3 regions of the Polaromonas sp. P3_B4 genome follow, and region 3 is predicted to be linked to each of the others. Evidence: predicted binding sites of a transcription regulator. Region 3 holds the regulator's gene; each other region holds the start of a gene.

Region 1 (4,606 bases), on a different contig from region 3:
GCGTGCTGTCTGCCTGTAGCCCGGCGCCGCGCGCCAGCCAGGACCCGCTGTCGATTGCCCGCGCTCCGGTGGCCGCGGCCATCAACGACTACCAGCGTTGCGCCCAAAGCGCCTTGCAGCCGCTGAAAGACAACCCGGAGCAATCCGTGTTTGTGCTCGCCGATGCCGCACTGGCGGCCTGCGATGCCGGCCTGGATCAGGTGCGGCGCAGCATCCTGGCGGACAACGCAGGCCACCCGTATGTGGCTGCGTTTGCTGAAGATGCCAGCGCCAACATCCGCATTCGCACCCGCAACATGCTGGCGCACAGCCTGAACCGTGCGCGGGAAGCGCAACCACAACCGGCGAAATAAACCGGCCGCCGGCCCTGCGCCGGCCTATCGCAAGCTCTTCACGAAGCGCGGCGCGTTCGGGGCAAGAACACCGCAGAACCGGCTTTGCCGGGCTGCAGGTGTTGCCACCCTGAAGGGGGGTTCCGGCTACACGCAGTGAGCCGAGACAGGGGTCTACAAGTTATCGCAGGCCCTTCACATAGCGCGGCGCGTTCGGGTCGCGCTGGCGGCGCTCCCGCGGCGACTCGCCCTCGCCGAAGATGGCACCGAATGTCGACTCGATAAAACCTGATTCAGGATAGACCTCTTCCTCGGTATCGATGGACCGGGCGCTCTGGCGGTCGGGCACTGGCGCCGGGGCAAGCACCGGCTGGCTGCGCTCCTTCACCACCTCGGACACCAACTGCACCAGCGGCACGCGTGCCTTGGGCTCGGGGGTGGCCATGATTTCTTCCAGCCGGTCGGCCCACACCGCCAGGTCCACGTGGCCATCCTCGGCGGCTTTTTCCCGCGCAAAACGCGCTATTTCGGCGGCGTATTCCTGGTTACCGGCCATCCACTCGGTGTCGGTCACGCGGCCGGTTTTGCGGCGCAACAGCACATGCAGGTGGGCCGCAACGGCAATTTTTTCACTGGAGGGCATGGTGCGCAATCCTTGAAAGTGGAGTCCGTTGTTTGTCAGTTACGTGCCCAACCGCTCGGCGTGCTGGGTGATGTCCAGGCCGTCGCTCTCGGCGGCTTCGCTGACGCGCAGGCTGACGATCAGCGAGGTGACCCACAAGGCCAGCGCCGTCATGAACAGGCTGTAGAGCATGACGGCGCCTGCGCCTATCGCCTGGGTCATCAGGCTGCCCTCGACACCGGAGATGGCCTTGCTGGCAAAAATGCCGGTCAGCAGCGAACCCACAATGCCGCCCACGCCGTGCACGCCGAACACGTCCAGCGAATCGTCGGCGTTGAGCAGGCGCTTGAGGCCCGTGGCGCCCCAGTAGCAGGCCACGCCGGCCACCAGGCCAAACACCAGGGCCGCGCGCGGCGAGACAAAGCCCGCCGCCGGCGTGATGGCGACCAGCCCGGCGACCAGGCCCGAGCACAGTCCCAGCAGGGAAGGACGCCCGCGAACAATCCATTCGGCCGCCATCCACGAGAGAGCGCCCGCGGCCGCCGCGATGTGCGTGACGGCCATCGCGAGGCCGGCCCGGCCGTCGGAGGCCACGGCGGAGCCGGCGTTAAAGCCAAACCAGCCGACCCACAGCATGCCGGCACCGGCCATGGTCAGACCCAGGTTGAAAGGCGTAAACGGTTCACGGCCATAGCCGTGGCGCGGCCCGAGCGCGTAGGCACAGACCAGCCCGGCAATGCCGGCATTGATGTGCACGACCGAGCCGCCGGCAAAGTCCAGCGCGCCCATGCGCGCCAGCCAGCCATTGGGCTCCCAGACCCAGTGGGCAATGGGTGCGTAGACGACGACGGTCCACAGCGACATGAACACCAGCATCGCGGAGAACCGCATGCGTTCCACAAACGAGCCGACCACCAGCGCGGCCGTGATGATGGCGAAGGTCAGCTGGAACATGGCGTAGACCGACTCGGGAATGTTGGGCGCAATATGGCTCACGGCCACCTTCTGCGCGTCCTTCACGTAGTCCAGCCCGGTGAACCAGAGCCGCTCGGGACCACCCAGATAGTGCCCAAGCGCACCTTTGCCGGGCGTGAAGGCGATGGAGTAGCCCACCGCAAACCAGAGCAGGCTGACAACGGCACAGATGGCGACAACGCAGGCCATGACATTGAGCACGCTTTTCCTGCGCACCATGCCGCCGTAGAAAAGGGCGATGCCGGGCAGGGTCATGAGCAATACCAGTGCGGTGGAGGTCATCATCCAGGCGGTGTCGGCACCATTGAGGGTCTCCACGCCGACCAGTCCCGGTTGGGTCAGCGGCGCCGGGGCGGCCGCTGCAGGCGGCGCAGAGGCCGCAGCCACCGGTGCGGCAGGAGGCGCAGGAACAGCGGCCGGTGCGGGGGACGGTGCGACTTCCGGAGCGCTGGCAGTGACTGCTGGCGGCGCCACCGCCGGGGGAGCCGTGGTCTGTGCCAGGGCTTGCTGGCATGCCAGGCCCAAGCATAAAGACATACCCAAGGCCAGAAATCTGTTCATATGCATACGGTGCCCGCCTGTTCAATCAACCAACAATTGGTAACAACAGGCATAAGTCGTGCCAATACCGCAGTAGCTCGTGTGATGGGACTGCAACGGAAAATATGTACTGCAAAAGTGCGCAAACGATTGGCGTGGTGCCCCAAAAACATCCACAGAACCAGCGGCCGCCCAAAGCCCGGGGCCGGGAAACCCCCAATGCACTGGGACAGTGCGCCCGCTATATTGGATGACTTGCTGACGAGCCTTGCTGCTCGCAACGCGAGGAGCCGAGGAGACACGAGAGAGTCATTAAGAAGTACACAAGCAAAGCGGCATTCCACAAGAGATGCAGATTTGCAAAAAGCGCTGGCAACCCCAGCGCTTTTTTTATGCCTCCGCCCTGACGGGGCCCAACCCTCAAAAACCCTCGCAGCCATTGACTGTCGGGCGCAAGCAGCTATCTATTTGATAGCAATGAGTCTGTTCAATGCGATGGGACAATCCGGGCCATGGAATTATTCATCGTCTCGTTGGCCTCCCTGCTCGCCGGTTTTGTGGACTCTATCGTCGGGGGCGGCGGGCTGATCCTGGTGCCGGCCCTGTTTGCGGTTTTCCCCACCACCCATCCTGCCACCCTGTTTGGGGTGAACAAGGGGGCCTCGGTCTGGGGCACCGCGGTTGCCACGGCCCAATATGCCCGTCGGGTGGAGCTTCGCTGGGCGGCACTGTTGCCGGCGGCGGCCGCCGGGTTCACCGGCTCGCTGGCGGGCGCCTGGCTGGTCACCGTCATCTCGCCGGGCTTTTTGCGCAAGACCCTGCCCTTTGTGCTGCTGGCGGTGTTGCTCTATACGCTGGCCAGGAAGGAGCTGGGCCGCCACCATACGCCCCGCTTTACCGGGCATGCCGAAACCGCGGCGGCCTGCTGCATCGGGCTGGTGCTGGGGTTTTACGACGGCTTCTTCGGTCCGGGCACCGGCAGCTTTTTTGTATTTTTATTTGTGCGCTGGCTGGGTTATGACTTTTTGAACGCGTCGGCTTCGGCCAAGCTGCTCAACACCGCCACCAACCTCGCAGCGCTGGCGCTCTTTGCCTGGAAGGGCCATGTCTGGTGGCATTTCGCCCTCACGATGGCCGTGGCCAACGTGGCGGGCAGCCTGCTGGGCACCCGCCTGGCCCTCAAACATGGGGCCGGGTTTGTGCGCGGGGTGTTTATCGCCGTGGTCAGCTCGCTGATCCTGAAAACCGGTTTTGACGCATTTGCGCGCTGACTGTGCGCAGGCCGTTTGCTATTGATTTAATAGCTGCTTGCGCATGTGCTGTATGGGTTTCCGGCAAATTTGGCTTGAAATCCGGCCATCACCGTTTAATGACCAAATTGGCGCCCGGCCCAATAGGGGCATGCGCAAGCAGCTATCAAATCGATAGCGACGGCCGGCTTAATCGGGGTTGATGCCCGCTGCCGCCATGGGCGGCGGCAGCTTGCTGAGCGCCTCCGCAATCGCCGCCGTCCTGGCTTTGGCGGCAGCGGCAGCCGCGGCGTTCGTGGGGCCGGGGGAAGCGCCTGCTGCGCCGGCCGACAGCTGGCCGGCCACGTCGGCGGCCTGGCGCGGCTTGCCGATGGGCGCTGCCGCCAGCCCCTTCTGCACCGCCACCATGTCTTCCTCGCTCGGGTACTGGCCCAGCAGCACATAGTCAAAAACACGCCGTGCAATCGGCGCCGCCACCCCGGCGCCCCAGCCGGCGTTTTCCACGATCACTGCCAGCGCGATCTTGGGGTCTTCCGCCGGCGCAAACGCCATGTAAACAGCGTGGTCGCGCTGGTACTCTTCCATCTTGCTGCTGTTGTACTTGTCTTTCTGGCCGATGGTGACCGCCTGCGCCGTGCCGGTTTTGCCGCCGCTCAGATAACCCGCGCCGGCAAACACGCGTGCCGAGGTGCCTTCCTGGGTGACGCCAACCAGGGCCTTGCGCACGATCGCGATGTTTTCAGCCTTGTAGCCCAGGTTTTCCGGCGCATCGGCCGGCAGCGGGTGCATCACGCGCGTCACCGGGTCCTGCGTGCCGATCACCAGCCGCGGCCGGTGCTTGACGCCGTTGTTGGCCAGCACGGCCGTGGCCTGCGCCAGCTGCAGCA
Region 2 (4,606 bases), on a different contig from region 3:
GGCGAATGCGCCTGACAGGCTTTCGATCAGCGCAATACGAACAGGTGCCGGCACAGGCGGCTGGCTTGCGGTCTGCGCGAACGCCGCCGCCGAGGCGCAAAGACATAGGGCCATGAGGAAGCGTTTCAAGTGTTTCTGCATAAAAAAATAGACCCTGGTCTTTTGCCTGATTTGGCTTGAATAAACCGCTTGCACACCTAACTGGGGTGCAAGCGGCAATCACGGTGAGCGCCGCGCAGTGTAAGGGGAAAACACCCCTTGTTCATCCATCAAGGAATAGCCATGTTTTACTCTCTCGCCCATCGCCCTGCCCGTGCCTTTCAACGCCACTACGCACCCGTCGTGAGCAACGGCGCCCTGGAAAAATTCCTCAACGATACCTTCTCGTCGCTGTCTGACACCGGCGCCGCCAAGGCTGCCAACGTGGAAGACCTCGAGAAGGCCTATACCCTGCAATTCGACGTTCCCGGCCTGGCCCGCGAACAACTGGATATCGGCATTGAAGGCGACGTGGTTCGTGTCTCCAGCAAGGAAGACGCACCCCGCAAGATCAAGGCCGCATGGCGCTTCCCGCTGGAAATCGATACCGCCAACAGCAGCGCCAAACTGGAAAACGGCGTGTTGACCCTGACACTGGGCAAAAAAGTCCCTGTCAGCAACGTCACCCACCTCGACATCCAGTAGCCACCGACCAAAGCCGGGTAGCCGTCCCTGCCAGCCAGGGCCGCAGAACCGGCTTTGCCGGGCCGCAGGCGCAGCGGCCCCCTCGGGGGGCAGGGAGCTACGCGGCGCGAGCGACCGTGGGGGTCAAACTCCAGCGCGGCTTCACATCAAACGTGTAGTCGCGCTGAAGCGTTTCAAGCCCGGCTTGCAGGCGCATGCCAGCCGCCAGGGCGATCATGGCGCCGTTGTCGGTGCATAAATGCAGCTCGGGGTAATGCACGCGGATGCCTCGCTGTTTGCACACGGCATCAAGTTGGCTGCGCAGCAGCGCATTGGCGCCCACGCCGCCAGCCACCACCAGGCGCTTCAACCCGGTTTGCGTCATGGCTGCGAGTGATTTTTTCACCAGCACTTCAACGATGGCCGCCTGCGTAGACGCGGCCAGATCGGCTTTGCGGCTTTCCAGATCCGGCCCCAGTTTTTTGGCCTGCGTTAGCACCGCGGTTTTGAGCCCGGCAAAGGAAAAATCAAGATCGCCGCTGTGCAGCAAGGGTCGCGGCAACTTAAAGGCCGCGCCGTCACCGCCCTCAGCCAGCTTCGACAGATGTGGCCCTCCTGGATAAGGCAGGCCCATCAGCTTGGCCGACTTGTCAAAGGCCTCACCCGCCGCATCGTCAATGGTTTCACCCAGCAATTCATAACTTCCCACACGGTCCACGCGCATCAATTGGGTATGCCCGCCGGATACCAGTAGCGCCACAAAAGGAAATTCAGGCGGGTCGGCACTCAAAAAAGGCGACAGCAAATGCCCTTCCAGGTGATGCACACCCATGGCCGGCTTGCCCAGCGCCGCCGCCAGCGAGCAGGCCACACCCGCCCCCACCAGCAACGCACCTGCAAGCCCAGGGCCGCGCGTATAAGCCACCACATCTACCTGTGCAAGGCTGCTTCCCGCCTCTGCCATGACCTGATGTGTCAAGGGCAAGACGCGCCGGATATGGTCCCGGCTGGCCAGCTCGGGCACCACACCGCCATACGCCTGGTGCATGTCTATCTGGCTAAACAAGGCGTGCGACAGCAGGCGCGGCACTCCGCCGCCGCTGGCATCCACCAGCGCCACACCGGTTTCATCGCAACTCGATTCGATTCCTAGAACTAGCATCGTCCAAGTGTAAGGTTTGAGGTAACTCCTCACATCAACTGGGGCTGCAGGCGGGCGGTCCCCGAGGGGCTGGAGCCCGCGGCTCCAAGCCTGCCTGTGCAGGCTTGGACGGGCGACAGAGGCGAAACGTCTCGTGAGCTGCGGCCAGCAAGGCCTCGGGAGTTACACGCAGTGAACGACTGTGGGGGCACGGTTCTTGCACCGCTTGGCACATGACACCGTCCCAATCCCTGCGCCTTGTCATCATCGCCCCGGACCTGCTGGAGTCCGTATCCGATGACGCCCATGCACGGGAACTGGCCGAGCGCTCGCGCCAGCTGCGTATCGGCCTGCTGGAAAACGGTTACAACATTGTCGCGGTGCTCCCGGCCGATACCTTCCTGGACGAGCGCCTGGCGCAACTGCAACCCGACATGATCATCGTGGACGCCGAAAGTGAGGCCCGCGATTCGCTGGAGCATGTGGTCATGGCAACGCGGGACGCCCGCCGGCCCATCGTGCTGTTCACCAACGACAACGACACCAGCCACGTGAAGGATGCCGTCGCCGCCGGCGTGTCGGCCTATGTGGTGGCCGGCCTCTCCCCGGATCGAATCCGCCCCATCCTGGATGTGGCCATGGCGCGCTTTGAACACGAACAGGGCCTGCGCAAAGAACTGGCCCATGCCAAAACAGAGCTGCATGACCGAAAAGTCATAGACCGGGCCAAAGGCATGCTGATGCAGCGCCAGGGATTGTCTGAGCAGGCCGCTTACGAAAAGCTGCGCAAGGCCGCCATGGACAAGGGCCTGCGCCTAGGCGAAGTAGCCCAGCGCATGCTGGACGCCCTGGACCTGCTGGGCTGAATCGCCGGCCAGGCCTCAATAAACCCTCAATTGGTGCAGCGCACAAATACGGTGCAAACATCAACCTGCAACCCTGCGTCATCCCGCCCCGCAGCTGCCCACAGCGCACTTCACATGGCTCGCATAACTGGGCGCACCCACTCTCAAAACCACCGCGTCCTAACGACACCCGCCAACCCTGGCACAGCTTTTGCAATGCCCTAGGCACTGGTCAAAGATGGCCGACCGGCACAGCACTTCAATGGCGAAGTGTGTGGTGCCCCCAAGGAACAAAGGCGTTCGCACCCTGCATCACGTTCAACGTGTTGCCCGGGTCGAGCGCCTTTTTTGTTTTTGTCTTTCGTTTTTAACTATCAGGAGCCGCCAACATGACTGAACTGCTGAAATCTTCGCTGACACGCCGCACCGTGCTGCAGGCCGCGGCCGTAGGCGCCGTGGGCATCAACCCCGCCCTGCGCGCTGCCGTGTACGCCCAGGGCTCCGACGCGCCGGAGAAGAAGGAAGTGAAGATCGGCTTCATACCGCTGACCGACTGCGCCTCCGTGGTCATGGCCTCGGTGCTGGGCATTGACCAGAAATATGGCGTCAAGATCATCCCGACCAAAGAAGCCAGCTGGGCCGGTGTGCGCGACAAGCTCGTCAACGGCGAGCTGGACTTCGCCCACGTGCTCTACGGCCTGGTCTACGGCGTGCACATGGGCACGGCAGGCCCCAAGAAAGACATGGCTGTGCTGATGACGCTCAACAACAACGGCCAGGCCATCACGCTGTCCAAAAAACTCGCCGACAAAGGCGCGGTTGACGGCGCGGGCCTGGCCAAGCTCATGGCGACGGACAAGCGCGAATACACCTTCGCCCAGACCTTCCCCACCGGCACCCACGCCATGTGGCTCTACTACTGGCTGGCTGCCAATGGCATCAATCCGATGAAGGATGCCAAAGTCATCACCGTGCCGCCGCCGCAGATGGTGGCCAACATGCGCGTGGGCAACATGGACGGCTTCTGCGTGGGCGAGCCTTGGGGCCACCGCGCCATCATCGACGGCATCGGCGTGACCGCCGTGACCACCCAGGACGTCTGGAAGGACCACCCAGAAAAAGTACTAGGCACCACCGCCGACTTCGTCAAGAAATACCCCAACACCGCGCGTGCCGTGACCGCCGCCATCATCGAAGCCGGCAAGTGGATTGACGCCAGCCTCTCCAACAAAAACAAGATGGCCGAGACCGTGGCCGACAAGAGCTACGTCAACACCAGCGTGGACGCCATCAACCAGCGCATCCTGGGCCGCTACCAGAACGGCATGGGCAAGACCTGGGACGACCCGAACTACATGAAGTTCTACAACGACGGTGCGGTGAGCTTCCCTTACCTGTCCGACGGCATGTGGTTCCTCACACAGCACAAGCGCTGGGGCCTGATCAAGGATCACCCCGACTACCTGGGCATTGCCAAGCAAATCAACCACATCGACGTCTACAAGCAGGCAGCCACGGCGGCCAAGGCCAGCGTTCCCAAAGACATCATGCGCAGCAGCAAGCTGATGGACGGCACCGTGTGGGACGGCAAGGACCCGAAAAAATACGCCGACAGTTTCAAGGTTCACGCCTGAACACCCACGCGATATCCACGCTACACCCCACCCAACCTTCCTACGTAAAGAGGTGACGCCATGGTCAGTGCCGTATTTCACAACCCGCTGGAGGCGGCAACCCCGGCAAGCCGCAGCAACGAAAGGCCCAGAGATGCTGCCGCTATCAATTCGATAGCTGGTGGCGCTCATCCAACGGGCGCTACAGCCCAAAACAGCATGAACGCTCCAACAAAACCCACCCCCATCACCAAGCCATCCGGCGATGCCTCCTGGCTCTGGCTCAGCGTCCTGCCCCCCCTCCTGGGCCTGGGTTTGCTGGTGCTGATCTGGGAGCTTGTTTT
Region 3 (4,606 bases):
GGTGGCTGCGCCGGGCTTGCCGCGTGCGGAGCCCGCCACCATGTCAAAGCGGAACAGGCGGCATTCGATGGGACCATTCCACATCGGCACGCGCCGCGATTCTTTCAGGCGCATCTTGCCCGGCAGTTTGAGGTCGGGCGTGAGCACGTGAGCGGTCCAGCCGGCGTAGTTTTTCTTCCAGTGCGCGGCCAGTTGCGGAAAAAACTCCGTCGCTTCTTCGCCCCAGGCGTTTTGTGCCTGTTCGCGGCCGGGATTGGCAGAACGGTCGCGCGAAGTCTCGAAGGCGGGCTCTTCACGCGTGTCGCCCCGATCGCCGCTGTCCCGGTTCAGCGGCTGGCCAAATTCATCGATGGGTTGGTTGCGGTGGTCCTGCTGCACGCGTCCTTCGGCATGTCCTTGCTGGCGGCGCTGGTCGCGTCCCTGCAGGCCGGTGATGCCGGCCACGCCTGCCACATCGATCCGTTCGCCGTAAGGCGGGTTCACCAGCATCACGCCCGAAGGCGCAGGTGGCATACGCTGCAGCGCGTCGCCGCCGCGGAATTCCACCGCATTGGCCACACCGGCACGTTCGGCATTGCGCTCGGCAAAGTCAACCATGCGGAAAGACACGTCGCTGCCGAACACCGGCGCGGTAGGTTCGGTGATGGCGGCTTCGGCCTGGTCGAGCAGACCGTCCCAGACATGGCCCTGGAAAGGCAGGTACTTCTGGAAGGCAAAACGGCGGTTGATGCCGGGTGCGATGTTGCACGCGATCTGCGCGGCTTCAATCGCGATGGTGCCCGAGCCGCAGCAGGGGTCATAGAGCGGCACGCCTTCTTTGCAGAGCTGGTCCCAGCCGCTGGCGGCAATCATGGCGGCGGCCAGGGTTTCCTTCAGCGGGGCATCACCCTTGTCTTCACGCCAGCCGCGCTTGAAGAGCGGCTCACCCGAGGTGTCGATGTAGACCGTGACGGTGTCCGTCGTCAGGTGCACGTAGACGCGCACGTCGGGCCAGCGCGTGTCGACGCTGGGGCGCACGTCGTCGAACTTGGCGCGAAAGCGGTCGGCGATCGCGTCCTTGATCTTCAGCGCCGCGAAGTTCAGGCTTTGCAGCGGGCTGTGCTGGGCGGTGATCTCGACCTTGAAGGTCTGCTTGGGCGTGAACCAGATTTCCCAGGCCACGTTGGCAGCAGCGTTGTAGAGGTCTTGCTCACTGCGGTACTGGTTGTGCTGCAGTTCGATCAGTACACGCTGCGCCAGCCGGCTGTGCAGGTTGAGCTGCAACGCGTCGCGCCACGACGCCTGCAGCTGCACGCCGGCGCGCCAGGCTTTGCCGTCGATCCCGGTGACACGCTTGACCTCGGTGGCCAGCAGGGTTTCGACGCCTGCGGCGCACGGTAAAAACAATTGGAGTTGATTCATGACTGACTTTGAGGGACGGGCAGCGCGGCCTGATTGGGCGGCTAGAGTGATTTGCGCAGGTTGGCGGGCGCTATGCGCAGGGCTTCGCGGTACTTGGCCACGGTGCGGCGTGCGCATTCAATGCCCTGCTCCTTGAGCATTTCGGAAATCTGGTTGTCGCTGAGCGGTTTCTTGAGGCTTTCGGACGAGACAAATTGTTTGATGAGCGCGCGTACCGCCGTGCTGGAAGCATTGCCGCCGGTTTCGGTGCCGAGCGCGGAGCCGAAGAAATACTTGAGCTCAAAGGTGCCGAAAGGGGTGCCCATGTACTTGGCCGTGGTCACGCGGGAGATGGTGGACTCATGCAGGCCCAGCTCGTCGGCGATTTCGCGCAGCACCAGCGGGCGCATGGCGAGTTCACCGTGCGTGAAGAAATTTTTCTGCCGTTCCACAATCGCACTGCTCACGCGCAGGATGGTGTCAAAGCGCTGCTGGATGTTCTTGATGAACCAGCGGGCCTCCTGCAGGCGCTGCTGCAGCGCCTGGCCGCCCTGGCCCTTGTGCTGCTTGAGGGCATTGGCATAAATGTCGTGCACGCGCAGGCGCGGCATGACGTCGCCATTGAGCGAAACCTTGAAGCCCCGGCCCGACTTGATGACGATGACGTCGGGCACGATCAGGTTGCGCTCCACATTCACGAAGCGGCGCCCGGGCTTGGGATCGAGCCGGCCTATCACCGTGATCGCGCCCTTGATGGCGGCTTCGGTGAACCCACACAGGTGCGACAGGCGCTTGACATCGCGCTTGGCCAGCAGCTCCATGGGTTGCTTGCACATGGCAATGGCTGCGCGGGTTTCTTCGCAGTCCTTGCAGTCGAGCAGCTGCAGGCTCAGGCATTCCGCCAGGTTGCGCGCACCGACACCGGCAGGCTCCATGTGGTGCAGCAGCTTGAGCGCCATCGCAAAACGCTGCTCCAGTTCTTCCGCCTGCGCCATGTCATCTCTTGCAAGACCGGCCGCGAGCGACGCCAGGCTGTCTTCAAGGTAGCCGTCGTCGTTGAGCGATTCAATGAGGAAGTGCAGCGCGGCACGGTCTTCCTCCGACAGGCGCAAGCTCAGCGATTGCCGGTGCAGGTGGTCCTGCAGCGACTCATGGCTGCCCGTGAGGTCGGAGGCCTCGGCTTCGCTCTCTTCATTGTTGTTCTTGCGCGCCGGTGCGTCGCTTCCCCACTCGCTGTCGTCGGGCGTGGTTTCTACCGTGCCATCGCCTTCCCAGCTTTCCTCGAGCTTGGGCTCCGCACTGACTTCTGCGTCATTCGGGGCTGTAGCGCTAGTCTCGTCTGCGCCGCCAGCTATCGAATCCGTAGCAGATTCAAACTCGCGGCTGTCCTGGCTTACCGGCGTGTTGATGTGCTCCAGCCCAAACTCTTCGCGCACCGCCGTCTCTTCCGACACTTCCAGAAACGGGTTTTCGTCGAGCATCTGCTCGACCTCCTGGCTCAACTCAAGCGTCGACAGCTGCAACAGCCGGATCGACTGCTGTAGTTGAGGTGTCAGCGCAAGATGCTGCGAGACGCGGAGTGACAGACCTTGTTTCACTGGATTTTCAAACTTGCGGAAGGTTGAGGCAATACGTCTTTAACCAGCGGGCGCCGCGGAACTGGCTTTGCCAGGCCGCAGGCGCCGTCCCCGGAGGGGGAGAGGGAGCTACACGAAGTGAGCGACAACAGGGGGGAACCATGTTCTACATCTTGAAGTGTTCGCCGAGATAGACGCGGCGCACATCGGCGTTATTCACGATCTCGGACGGTGTGCCTTGCGCCAGCACGTGGCCGTCGCTGATGATGTAGGCGTGGTCGCAAATGCCCAGTGTTTCACGCACGTTGTGGTCGGTGATCAGCACGCCGATGCCGCGCGATTTGAGGAAACCGATGATGCGCTGGATTTCGATCACGGCAATGGGGTCGATACCGGCAAAGGGCTCATCCAGCAGGATGAAGCGCGGCTGGGTTGCCAGCGCCCGCGCGATTTCGACCCGGCGGCGCTCGCCGCCCGAGAGCGCCGGTGCCGGTGAATTGCGCAAATGATCTACCCGCAAATCCTGCAGCAGGGCGTCGAGCCGCGACTCGATGTCTGCGCGCCCCAGCGGTTTTCCGGTTTTGTCGAGCTGCAGCTCCAGCACGGCACGCACGTTTTCTTCCACCGTGAGCTTGCGGAAAATCGACGCTTCCTGAGGCAGGTAGCTCAGGCCCAGGCGGGCACGCAGGTGAATCGGCATGTGCTCGACCGACTCGCCGTCGATGGAAATTTCGCCTGCATCGGCGCGCACCAGGCCCACGATCATGTAGAACGAGGTCGTTTTGCCCGCGCCGTTGGGGCCCAGCAGGCCCACGACTTCGCCTTTTTGCACGGACAGCGAAACGTCCTGCACCACCTTGCGGCTGCCGTACGATTTTTGCAGACCTTGCGCAACAAGGCGGCTGGGGGTCAGGGCAGGAGCGGCCGGGGCCGCTGAAGTGTCAGTCACCACATCCATCTGTGCAGGTCTTTCTAGTTCTTTTCATTGCCCAGCGTCGTGCTGGGGCGCAGAACCGGGGCTGGGCCTGCGGGCGGTGCCGCAACGGGTGCCGAGGCTGTCGCGCGGGGTGACAGCATGGCGCGAACCCGCCCCGTGGGGTTGCTGGCCGTACGGTTTTGCGCGCCCCCATCCACGGTGAAGACGTCGGTGTTGTTGTCATAAACAATCAGGCTGCCGGTGGTTTCGTCCACCAGGGTGGCACCGTTGTAGCGGCGCACCACCGCCCGCTTGATGAACTTCACCAGGTCGGCGCGGCTGTCATATTCAATGCGTTCGCCTTCGCCTTCGATGTACTCGTCTACGCCGTCACGCTTTTTCCGGTAAAACGCCAGCTTGCCGGGCGCCGCGACGGACACCGCCTGCTGGTAGCCCTCGGGATCCTGCATGACGTCAACGCGCTCGCCGCGCACGATGGTCGTGCCCTTGGTGATCACCACATTGCCGGTAAAAACGCTGGTTTGCTTCAGGTCGTCATAACGCAGGGCATCTGCCTCCGCGTTCATGGGTTTGTCCCGATCAGCTTTTTCGGCAGCGGCCGGGAAAGCCGACCCCAGCGCCAGGATGACCGGCAGGATGAGGGAAAAAATGGGGTGTTTCATAAGGCACGAATCTTGCTGCTTGGTGTTGGGTCATTGTAGCCATGCCAGCT

Evidence for each region. The regulator sigma-54, encoded in region 3, starts transcription at its own class of promoters, with help from an activator protein. The targets are predictions, from matches to a motif close to TGGCANGNAANCTGCTTT.
Region 1: a site for sigma-54 is predicted at 2,537-2,554, ahead of AC1DVV_RS19875 (ammonium transporter). Genes of this name have one in related genera too.
Region 2: a site for sigma-54 is predicted at 2,850-2,867, ahead of AC1DVV_RS02945 (CmpA/NrtA family ABC transporter substrate-binding protein). Genes of this name have one in related genera too.

Annotation. Positions count from the first base shown of each region.
Region 1 covers NZ_JBFUGQ010000003.1:35,728-40,333, forward strand. The annotation lists gene AC1DVV_RS19865 (hypothetical protein) at 1-353, shown strand, start outside; gene AC1DVV_RS19870 (hypothetical protein) at 514-975, opposite strand; gene AC1DVV_RS19875 (ammonium transporter) at 1,015-2,466, opposite strand; gene AC1DVV_RS19880 (sulfite exporter TauE/SafE family protein) at 2,982-3,740, shown strand; gene mrdA (penicillin-binding protein 2) at 3,909-4,606, opposite strand, start outside.
Region 2 covers NZ_JBFUGQ010000001.1:612,250-616,855, reverse strand. The annotation lists gene AC1DVV_RS02965 (branched-chain amino acid ABC transporter substrate-binding protein) at 1-141, opposite strand, end outside; gene AC1DVV_RS02960 (Hsp20/alpha crystallin family protein) at 283-684, shown strand; gene tsaD (tRNA (adenosine(37)-N6)-threonylcarbamoyltransferase complex transferase subunit TsaD) at 782-1,825, opposite strand; gene AC1DVV_RS02950 (ANTAR domain-containing response regulator) at 2,038-2,670, shown strand; gene AC1DVV_RS02945 (CmpA/NrtA family ABC transporter substrate-binding protein) at 3,039-4,283, shown strand; gene ntrB (nitrate ABC transporter permease) at 4,482-4,606, shown strand, end outside.
Region 3 covers NZ_JBFUGQ010000004.1:78,510-83,115, reverse strand. The annotation lists gene AC1DVV_RS21730 (THUMP domain-containing class I SAM-dependent RNA methyltransferase) at 1-1,401, opposite strand, end outside; gene AC1DVV_RS21725 (RNA polymerase factor sigma-54) at 1,443-2,978, opposite strand; gene lptB (LPS export ABC transporter ATP-binding protein) at 3,124-3,915, opposite strand; gene lptA (lipopolysaccharide transport periplasmic protein LptA) at 3,930-4,556, opposite strand.